2 regions of the Methylobacterium flocculans genome follow, and region 1 is predicted to be linked to the other one. Evidence: predicted binding sites of a transcription regulator. Region 1 holds the regulator's gene; the other holds the start of a gene.

Region 1 (5,010 bases):
CCGAACACCAACGACACCGGTGAATCGGCGCACGGCAAGGCGACCGGTGAACCCTCGCATCCGAAGCGCTCCTGAAACCCGAACGACGTCCCGTGCACCGCACGGGTACGGCCGCGCAACGAGTCCGGAACCAGGGGACCGAGCATGATCCACCGCCTCTCCATCGCCGCGCTCCTCTTGTCGACGAGCCTCTCCGTGCAAACGGCGTCCGCGCAGGATGCGGCGCCCGCCCGCGGCCCGGCGAACCTGTGCCAGGAACTCGTGGCCTTCGTGAAGAAGCCGGAGGAGAAGAAGCAGGAAGCCGCGACGCCGGCATCGCAATCGACCGCCGTCTCGAACGCCTCCGGCAAGAGTGACGGTCAACCTTCGTCGTCCGGTGGGCCGACGCAGCAGAGTTCCGGGCTAAGCGGGCCGACCAAGCCGGAGACCCAGGCTCCGACGGCCGACGCGCGTCCCGGGACAAGCGATGGCAAGGCCACGTTGGCGCATGCCAATGCTGCCGCGAAGAGCCCGCCCGCCCCGGCCGCGTCCGCCCCGAGCCCGAAGCCGGATGAAGCGGTCATCAGCCGGATCGAAACGGCTGCCGCCTCGAACGATCAGGTGGCCTGCCGCGCCGCCGCACGCACCATGCGCGTCGCCGGTGTCGTCATGACCCCGGCCCTTCTGGCTCTGGCCGCCCTCGATCCGAAATTCTACGGTGCCGAGCAGCCCTGAGGCGTTGGTCCGGTCCAAGCCGATCTGCGCAACCGACGGCGACGTCGCTGCTGCGCAAGGCATCAGGCGCGTCGGCTGTGCGGACCATTGGGCTTCCTGTGGCGGGATCCCCCTCGCAGGCCGCGAAGGTTCTTCCCGTGGAGCTGCTGAAGGTTAGGCTGCGGTACTCGCGATTTCGCGCGCCGCTTTACAGCTTCGATGATGTCACTGATCCACGGGGCAGCTGACGGGCAGCCGACCTCGATCGTCTCTACTTAATACGTCGAGTTTCTCACACCGTGATCCGCTTGGCCGCCGGATCGCGAGCTTTGTGAAGCACCACACTTCCGCTGCCTTCTCGCCTCGACGCTGAACCTGGTGTGAATCTCGCTCCGTTTCACCCCGTTCCAGGGGCGATGATCGCGATGGTCTTCCCGCAATTCTGTTGCGCCGCCGTGTGTCCCCTGCCACGGGCGGTTCCTTGGGGACCCTCGCCGGAACGATAGCTCCGCCGCCATTGATCCGCCTAAGGCCGGCGCGCCCTGCTCCGATAGACGCAAGTTTCGGCGTCATATGGGAACTCTTGCAGAACACTTGCGGAACGTTTAACGTGTTCGTGGTTTGTTTCTGCGGTCGCACGCCGCAGCCCACGGCTCCAACGAAGAGTGTTCCGCATGTTGACGCGTAAGCAACTGGATTTGCTCCAGTTCATCCAGCACCGGATGCGCGAGAGCGGCGTTCCTCCCTCCTTCGACGAAATGAAGGATGCGCTGGATCTCAAGTCGAAGTCCGGCATCCATCGCCTGATCACAGCGCTCGAGGAGCGCGGCTTCCTGCGCAGGCTGCCGAACCGGGCCCGGGCCATCGAAGTAATTCGTATGCCGGAGAGCTTGAGCGGCGACGCTGTCGGCGGACGCAGCAGCGTTCCATCGGAGCCGCGTCGGTTTACTCCGAGCGTGGTCGAGGGCGGCAAGGGCAAGGCTCCCCCGGCGGGCGCGTCGGTGTCCCGTCTGCCGACCACGCAGGCGATGGATGAGAGCGGCCGGGCGGTCACGATTCCCGTCATGGGTCGGATCGCGGCCGGTACGCCCATCGCCGCCATTCAGGAGCAGAGTCACTCGGTGACGATGTCTCCGGATTTCCTCGCCGGTGGCGAGCATTACGCCCTCGAGGTGCGGGGCGATTCGATGGTCGATGCGGGCATCCTGGACGGTGACCTCGTGGTCATCCGCAAGCAGGACACGGCGAATACCGGCGACATCATCGTGGCGCTGATCGACGACGAGGAAGCGACCCTGAAGCGCCTGCGCCGCCGGGGTTCGTCCATCGCGCTGGAGGCGGCCAATCCCGCCTATGAAACCCGTGTGCTCGGGCCGGATCGTGTGCAGATCCAGGGACGGTTGGTCAGTCTCGTTCGACGCTACTGAGCCTCGTCGTCGGGTCCGGCGTCGGCGTCCTCCGCGTTCGGCGTGTTCGATCCGGATTTCGTGGGCAGGCTGGGCGTGGTGGGCTCTGAGACGGCCACCGGGGGTGTGCTTGACGTGCGCCACGGCACCGTTTCGCCGGGACGACGTGCCGTCGTCACGATGGGCCCGTCACGGGTCAGTCTGATCGCTGTCGCCCCGTGGGTCTTGAGGAAGGCACGGTCGACGATCACTTTGGCCGCGCAACCGGGCGGAGCCTCCCGTTGCGTGATCAGGATGTCGGCCCTGGCGCAATCCTCGGGCAGCGCTCGCTTGTCGGTCGCAAGTGCGATTGTGCGCCCGTCGCTCATCTGCAGGGTACAGCCCAGACGGTCGCAACGCGCGGCCGGAGATGCCTTGATGTCCGCTGCTTTTCTGCCGTCGCCATCCGCCTTGAGCCATTGTTCGAGCACGAAGGCCGGGGGGCGACCGAGCATCGCGAGGCGCCCGGTTCGGTCGCGGATCGCCGCGCCGGCGCCATCACGGTCGATATAGAGGTCGTACCGGTCAGGCCGGACTGCGAGGCCGATGCCGACGATGGCCGGGATCAGACCGAGCCAGCGCAGGGACGACGCTGGCAGGGTGAGCATGACGACGGCGCAGGCGAGCAGAGCCAGTGCGCCGGTGCCGTATGCGGGTACGACGTAGGTCGCATGTCCGAACTCGGCAATCCAAGTCGAGATCGTGAGCATCCCCCGCACTGCCAGCCCCATCGCCCACCAGACCGGCTGATCGAGGGCGAAGGGATAGGCCAGGATTCCGAGCACGGCGGCGGGCATCACCGCCAGGGAGACCAGCGGCAGGGTCAGGGCATTTCCCACGAGGCCGAAGGGCTGCACCGTCTGAAAATGGTAGGTCGCGAAGGGCGCCGTAGCGATCTGTGCCACCAGGGTGGTGGCCAGCGTTCCGACAATGGCGGCGAGCAGCCATCCGACGGCGCGGGCGAAACGACCTGCGCCGTCGCGCCGGAACGCATGGCCGCCGAGCAGCGGCGCACAGGCGATGAGGCCGGCGACGGCTCCGAACGACATCTGGAAGCTCGGCCCCAGGACACCTTCCGGCTCCCGCGTGAGGGCGATCAGCGCCGCCAGAGCGAGGTTGCGCATGCTCAGGGCGGGGCGGTCCACCAAAATGGCGCCCAGCATCACCAGCGTCATGATGAGGGAACGTTCGGCGGCGATATCCCACCCTGAGAAGACGCAGTAGGCCGTCACGCCGAGCATCGCGCAGGCGGCAGCGATCTTCTTGATCGGCCAGTGCAATGCGAGGAACGGCACCAGGGCGAGGATGGCGCGGACCAGCCAGAAGACCACGCCGGCCGCCAGCACCATGTGGAGCCCGGAGATCGAAACCACGTGATAGATGCCCGCCGCCCGCAGGACATCGTTGGTCGCGCCGCTGATGAGGCCGCGCTTTCCGGTGACCAGGGCGGCCGCCACGGCCCCGGCCTGACCGCCATTGGCATCGGTGATGCGCCGCGTAAGCGCGTTGCGAGCCGCATCGATCGTCGATGCGAGGCGGGCCTGCCATGGCACCGTATCGTGCGGTGGCAGGACTTCGATCTTGCCGACGAGTGACCCGACCGCGCCGATTCCGCGAAAGAACGCATCGCGTGCGAAGTCGTAGCCGCCGGGCCGCGCGGCTTCCGGGGGTGGGAGGAGCCGCGCGGTGGCGGAGATCCGATCTCCCGGCTTGAGGATCATGGCCTTGCGGTAGGAGACCCGCACCCGGGTCGGTCGCGTCTCCGGCCCGAGCGTGCCGAAGCCCTCTACCCGTACGATCAGGCGTGCACCCTCGTCGCGCTCGTCCAGCCCTTCGATCGTCCCAGTCAGGGGCGCGATCGTCGTTCGCGACAGGATCGGGCCGGCCACGCGCTGCACCCGGAGCGTCGCTGCCGCGAAGCCAAGGAACGCAGCGATGGCTGCAAGCACCAGGGCCATGGCCATCGGCCGGGTCGCCAGGAAGGGCGTGAGACCGGCGAGGCCGGCAGCGGCGACGAGGGGCGCGGCCAGAGCGGGCTGGCCCTGCGTCTCCGTGAAGAACACCAGGATGCCGAGGGCGAAGGCGACGGCGAGCCAGGGGAACAGGCGGCGCTGCTCGATTTCGCGGGTCCAGCCGGCTTCCAGCCAGGCACGGACAGGCTCAACCCACGGCCGGCGCACGGCGGCCAAGCGGGCGAACCGCTCCGCCACCGCCGCCTTCCGCGCCTGCGCCATCGCCGCGACCTCCGAGCCGCGCCCCGAGAGCGGCGTGGGACGATACGTTTTCTTAACGCCCCGCGTCGCGCATGCTACACGCGCGTTCCCGGGCCGGTCGATCCGCCTCCCGCCCGTTCCAACAGCCACTTCAAGTCAAGATTGATGTCGTCAGCCGTCGTCACGCGCTTTGCCCCCTCGCCTACGGGCTACCTGCACATCGGCGGGGCCCGCACGGCCCTGTTCAACTGGCTCTACGCCCGTCGCTTCGGCGGCCGCATGCTGCTGCGCATCGAGGATACCGATCGCGAGCGCTCCACGCAGGGCGCGATCGATGCGATCCTCGACGGGATGCGCTGGCTCGGCCTCGATTGGGACGGGGACGTGATCTACCAGTACGCCCGTGCGGACCGGCACCGCGAGGTGGCCGAGAGCCTGCTCGCCTCCGGCAATGCCTACCGCTGCTACGCCACCCCGGAAGAACTCACGGCGATGCGCGAGACGGCGCGCGCCGAGGGGCGCCCCCTGCGTTACGACGGGCGCTGGCGCGACCGCGATCCCTCCGAGGCGCCGGCCGGCGTCAAGCCGGTGATTCGCCTGCGGGCGCCGACGGAGGGCGAAACGGTGGTGGAGGACGGGGTACAGGGCCGGGTCGTCTG
Region 2 (5,010 bases), 2.3 Mb from region 1:
GGGCCAGGAATCGTAGGCCGGTATCCGCAGGGTGACGTCGGCGGCCGTGACGCCGCCGAACATGTCGTCGATGCCCGTGCTCGCGGCCTCCGCCGCCCCTTGAGCGAGCTTCATCATCGGCTCGATGGCCGCGCAGGCGCGCGCGCGGTCGGGCTCGATGGAGTCCATGGCGCCGGCCGCCACGAGGTTCTCAAGAGTGCGCTTGTTGAGCATGCGTGGGTTGAGGCGGCGCGCCAGGCAGGCGAGGTCCTTGAACGGACGCTGCCCCCGCGCCTCCACCAACGCCTCGACGGCGCCTCGGCCCACGCCCTTGATCGCCGCCAGGGCGTAGTGGATGCGCCCCTCATGCACCTCGAAGTTGACGCCCGACCCGTTGATCGAGGGCGGTTCGACGGTGATCTTCAGCCGCTGAGCATCCTGGCGGAACTCGGCGAGCTTGTCGGTGACGTCGATGTCGAGCTGCATCGCGGCAGCCAGGAACTCCACCGGATGGTTCGCCTTGAGATAGGCGGTCTGGTAGGTCAGCAGCGCGTAGGCGGCGGCGTGTGACTTGTTGAAGCCGTAATCGGCGAACTTGGCGAGCAGGTCGAAGATCTCGTTGGCCTTGGCCTTGGTCAGGTCGCGCTCGACACAGCCCTTCACGAAGCGATCGCGCTGGGCGTCCATCTCGGCCTTGATCTTCTTACCCATGGCGCGGCGGAGCATGTCGGCCTCGCCCAGGGAGTAACCGGCCAGGACCTTGGCCACCTCCATCACCTGTTCCTGGTAGACGATGATGCCGAAGGTCTCCTTGAGGATCGGCTCCAGCTTCTCATGCGGATACCAGCTCGCCTCGTTGCCGGCGTCGCGCCCGAGCTTGCGCTCGCAATAGACCGGGATGTTGGCCATCGGGCCCGGACGGTAGAGCGCCACCAGGGCGATGATGTCCTCGAAGCGATCGGCCTGCATCTCGACCAGCGCCTTGCGCATGCCAGCCGATTCCACCTGGAACACGCCGACGGTCTCGCCGCGCTTCATCGGAGCGTAGGTCGCTTCGTTGTCCAGCGGCAGTGAGGCGAGATCGACGATGATGCCGCGTTTCGCCAGCAGGTCGGTGCAGCACCGAAGCAGCGTGAGGGTCTTCAATCCCAGGAAGTCGAACTTCACGAGGCCCGCGGCCTCGACCCACTTCATGTTGAACTGAGTCACCCGCATGCCGGTCTTCGGATCGCGGTAGAGCGGCACGAGCTGTTCGAGGGGGCGGTCGCCGATGACGACGCCGGCGGCGTGGGTCGAGGCGTGCCGGTGCAGGCCCTCGAGCTTCTTCGAGATCTCCATGAGGCGGGCGACGATCGGCTCCTCCTCGATCGCCTGCTGCAGCTTCGGCTCGCCCTCGATGGCCTGGACCAGGGTGACGGGATTGGCCGGGTTCTGCGGTACGAGCTTGGTCAATTTGTCGACCTGCCCGTAGGGCATCTCCAGGACGCGACCGACGTCGCGCAGCACGCCGCGCGCCAGCAGCGTACCGAAGGTGATGATCTGCGCCACCTGCCGCTCGCCGTAGCGCTGCTGCACGTACTGGATCACGCGCTCGCGGCCCTCGACGCAGAAGTCGATGTCGAAATCCGGCATCGAGACGCGCTCGGGGTTGAGGAAGCGCTCGAACAGCAGGCCGAAGCGTAGCGGGTCGAGGTCGGTGATGAGGAGCGACCAGGCCACCAGCGAGCCGGCGCCCGAGCCTCGGCCCGGCCCCACCGGAATGTCGTGGTCCTTGGCCCACTTGATGAAGTCCGACACGATGAGGAAGTAGCCGGGAAACTTCATGCCGACGATGACATCGAGCTCGAAGGCAAGGCGGTCGCGGTAGACCTTCTCATCCATGCCCGGCGCGGTGCCGTGCTGGGCGAGGCGCAGTTCGAGGCCGGCTTGGGCCTGCCGGCGCAGTTCCGCCGGCTCGTCGAGGGGGGGCGCCGCCTCGGCCTCGGGGGCGGCGGCATCGAGGGCAGCCACGACGCCGAAGTTCGGCAGGATGGGCTTGCGGGTGCGCACGCGGTAGGCGCAGCGCATGGCGATCTCGACCGTGGCGTTGAGCGCGTCCGGCAGGTCGTGGAAGAGCTGGCCCATCTCCGCGCGGGTCTTGAAGCCGTGGCGTGGGGTGAGCTTACGGCGGCGATCGTCCGAGACGAGGCGCCCGTCCGCGATGGCAAGCAGGGCATCGTGCGCGTCGTAATCGCCTTCCTTGGCGAAGAAGGGTTCGTTGGTGGCCACGATCGAGAGGCCGTTGCCGTCGGCGAGCCGCAGCAACTCCCGTTCGACCATGCGCTCGTCGGCCAAGCCGTGGCGCAGGATCTCGACATAGAGGTTGTCCTCGCCGAACGCCGCCTTGAGCTGCGCGAGGCGGCCGGCGGCGAGTTCGACCCGACCCGTCCGCAAGGCGGCGTCGAGGGGGCCGGTGGAGCCGCCCGTGAGCGCGATCAGGCCGCCGGCGGATTCTGCCAGCGCCTCGACGCTGACGCGGGGGGCATCACCGAGGGGACCATCGAAATACGCCCGGCTCGCCAGCCGCAGGAGGTTGCCGTACCCGGTCTCGTCCTGCGCCAGCACGACGATATTGGCAGTGCCGGCCTGCCCCTGGCCGACGCGGGCCATCGGATCGGGCGCCTCGAAGGCGACCGTCAGCTGCAGTCCTGGGATCGGCTGGATGCCGGCGCCAGCGGCCTTCTCGGAGAATTCGAGGGCGCCGAACAGGTTGTTGGTGTCGGTGAGCGCCAGCGCCGGCTGCCGGTCGGCGAGCGCGGCCTTGACGATGTCGCCGACCTTCAATGCGCCTTCGAGAAGGGAGAACGAGGAATGGACGTGAAGGTGGACGTAAGCCGGGTCTTTGAGGATGCGCGCCATGGGATCCACCTGAGCGATTCACAGTGAACGAATCCATGCCGGCGCGCCGTCCGCCTCCCGTTTGGCTGTGGAGAGTTTCGGCCTGTGCCCGCACCGCAACGCTATCGCAACGGGCTGAGTGCGACAGCCCAGGCCGCAATGGACACCGCCAGCAGCCCGAAGGCCAGGAACTCGACCGCACCCGTCAGGATCATCCGCTTGAACATGGGCATCGCCTTTCGTTGACGCGCCGATATTTGTTCCTGTTTTGTTCTATGTAAAGTACGATCATCGTCTGGCTGACGTCGTGGTTAACAAAAGCTGACCCAGCCGATTGATTCGCTCGCCAGGAAGCGACCTGCGGTCGGGTAAACCGCGGCAGGATACGCTCACGCGATGCCGACTGAGCTACATAGATCCAGCAAGCTTTTGTTATTCCTGTGCTGAAAACTGGAAATTATGGGGTAGTTCCTACCAATAAACTCCAAAACATAGGGCGATTCCATGATTTGATGACGCGAGTACCAGGACGGTACGGTACCGCGACTGCGGGGGGGCCAGCACGCACCGCGTCGGTCCACATGCAGATTCAGCTCGTCGCTATCGGCTCCCATGGGGATGTCCTGCCCATCCTGGCGCTCGGGGTCGAGCTCACCCGCCGGGGGCGCGAAGTCGTTCTGGCGGCGCCAGCCCCTTTCGCCGCCCTGGCCGCACGGGCCGGAATTGCCTTCCACGCCCTCGGGACGCCGGTCGCCTACGACCGTGCCATCCGCCATCCCGACCTCTGGCATCCGCGACGCGGTGTGTCCGCGTTATTCGCCCAAGTCTCGGATCTCACCGAGGAGACCTACGAGTGGCTGGCGCGGCGGGGGCGCGCGCCGGAAACCCTGGTGGTAGCCTCCAGCCTCAGTCTCGGAGCGCGTGTCGCCCAGGATAAGCTCGACCTGACCGTCGTCACGGTCCACGCCATGCCGCTCCTTGTGGAAAGTCGACACGCCGCCCCCCTCCTGCCTGGCTTCGGGCTCGCTAGACTGGCGCCCTCGCGCCTCCGGCACTGGATCGGACGCGGCGCCGACCGGTACGTCATCGGACCGGCGGCCCTGCCGCGCCTGAACGCTCTGCGCGCGCGTCTCGGCCTCGGCCCAGTGCGGCGGCTTCGGCACTGGTGGAACAGCCCTTCGGAGGTGCTGCTGATGTTCCCGGATTGGTTCGCCGCGCCTCAGGCAGATTGGCTGCCCCAGGTGGTACAGACCGGCTTTCCCATCGTCGATCACCTGGGCGACACGGATACGCTCACCCCGGAGCTCACCGACTTCCTGGAGCGGGGACCCGCCCCCCTCGTTTTCACCTACGGCTCGGCGATGCGGCAGGGGCAGCGTTTCTTTGCGACCGCCATTGCCCTGTGCCGTCGCATGAACCGGCGCGGCGTCCTGATCGTCCCGCAGGGGGATCAGATTCCGGCACGCCTGCCCGACGGCCTGATCCAGGTACCCTATGCGCCTTTGAGCGCGCTCCTCCCGAAGAGCGCGGCCCTGATTCATCATGGCGGCATCGGGACCGTGGCCCAGGCACTCGCGGCCGGCATTCCCCAACTGATCGTGCCGGTGGCGTTCGACCATTTCGACGAGGGGGAGCGGGTCCGGAGACTGGGCCTCGGCGCCACCCTGAGCCGCCGCCGCTTCACCCCGGCCCGAGCGGCGCGAGCCCTCGATAGCCTGCTCGGATCACCGGAGGTGGGCCGGCGCTGCCGGGATGCCCGGTCCCGCATGGCCGGGGAGAACGGCGTGTCCTCGGCCTGCGATCGGATCGAGGCGATGATCGCAGCGTGAGGCGCCGCTTCACGCCACTTCTTCGATGAGCCCATCCCGGATGGTGACGCGCCGGTCCATGCGACCGGCGAGATCCATGTTGTGAGTGGCGATCAGCGCGGCGAGGCCGGAGGCGCGGACCAGGGAGACCAGGATTCCGAAGACGTGCGCCGCCGTGTGCGGGTCGAGGTTGCCGGTGGGCTCGTCGGCGAGCAGCAGGCGCGGGCCGTTGGCGACTGCGCGCGCGATGGCGACGCGCTGCTGCTCACCGCCGGACAGCTCGGCCGGACGGTGCACGAGGCGTTCCTTCAGGCCGAGAAAGCTCAAGAGTTCGGTCGCCCGGGCC

What was found. The regulator LexA, encoded in region 1, represses DNA repair genes until DNA is damaged. The targets are predictions, from matches to a motif close to TGTTCNNNNTGTGTTCNG.
Region 2: a site for LexA is predicted at 3,115-3,132, ahead of dnaE (DNA polymerase III subunit alpha). Genes of this name have one in related genera too.

What each region holds. Positions count from the first base shown of each region.
Region 1 covers NZ_CP107532.1:3,521,591-3,526,600, reverse strand. Annotated here, with positions in the region: gene OF380_RS16640 (hypothetical protein) at 1-75, shown strand, start outside; gene OF380_RS16635 (hypothetical protein) at 145-714, shown strand; gene lexA (transcriptional repressor LexA) at 1,368-2,120, shown strand; gene OF380_RS16625 (ComEC/Rec2 family competence protein) at 2,114-4,372, opposite strand; gene gltX (glutamate--tRNA ligase) at 4,517-5,010, shown strand, end outside.
Region 2 covers NZ_CP107532.1:1,224,618-1,229,627, forward strand. Annotated here, with positions in the region: gene dnaE (DNA polymerase III subunit alpha) at 1-2,877, opposite strand, end outside; gene OF380_RS05585 (nucleotide disphospho-sugar-binding domain-containing protein) at 3,438-4,685, shown strand; gene OF380_RS05590 (ABC transporter ATP-binding protein) at 4,695-5,010, opposite strand, start outside.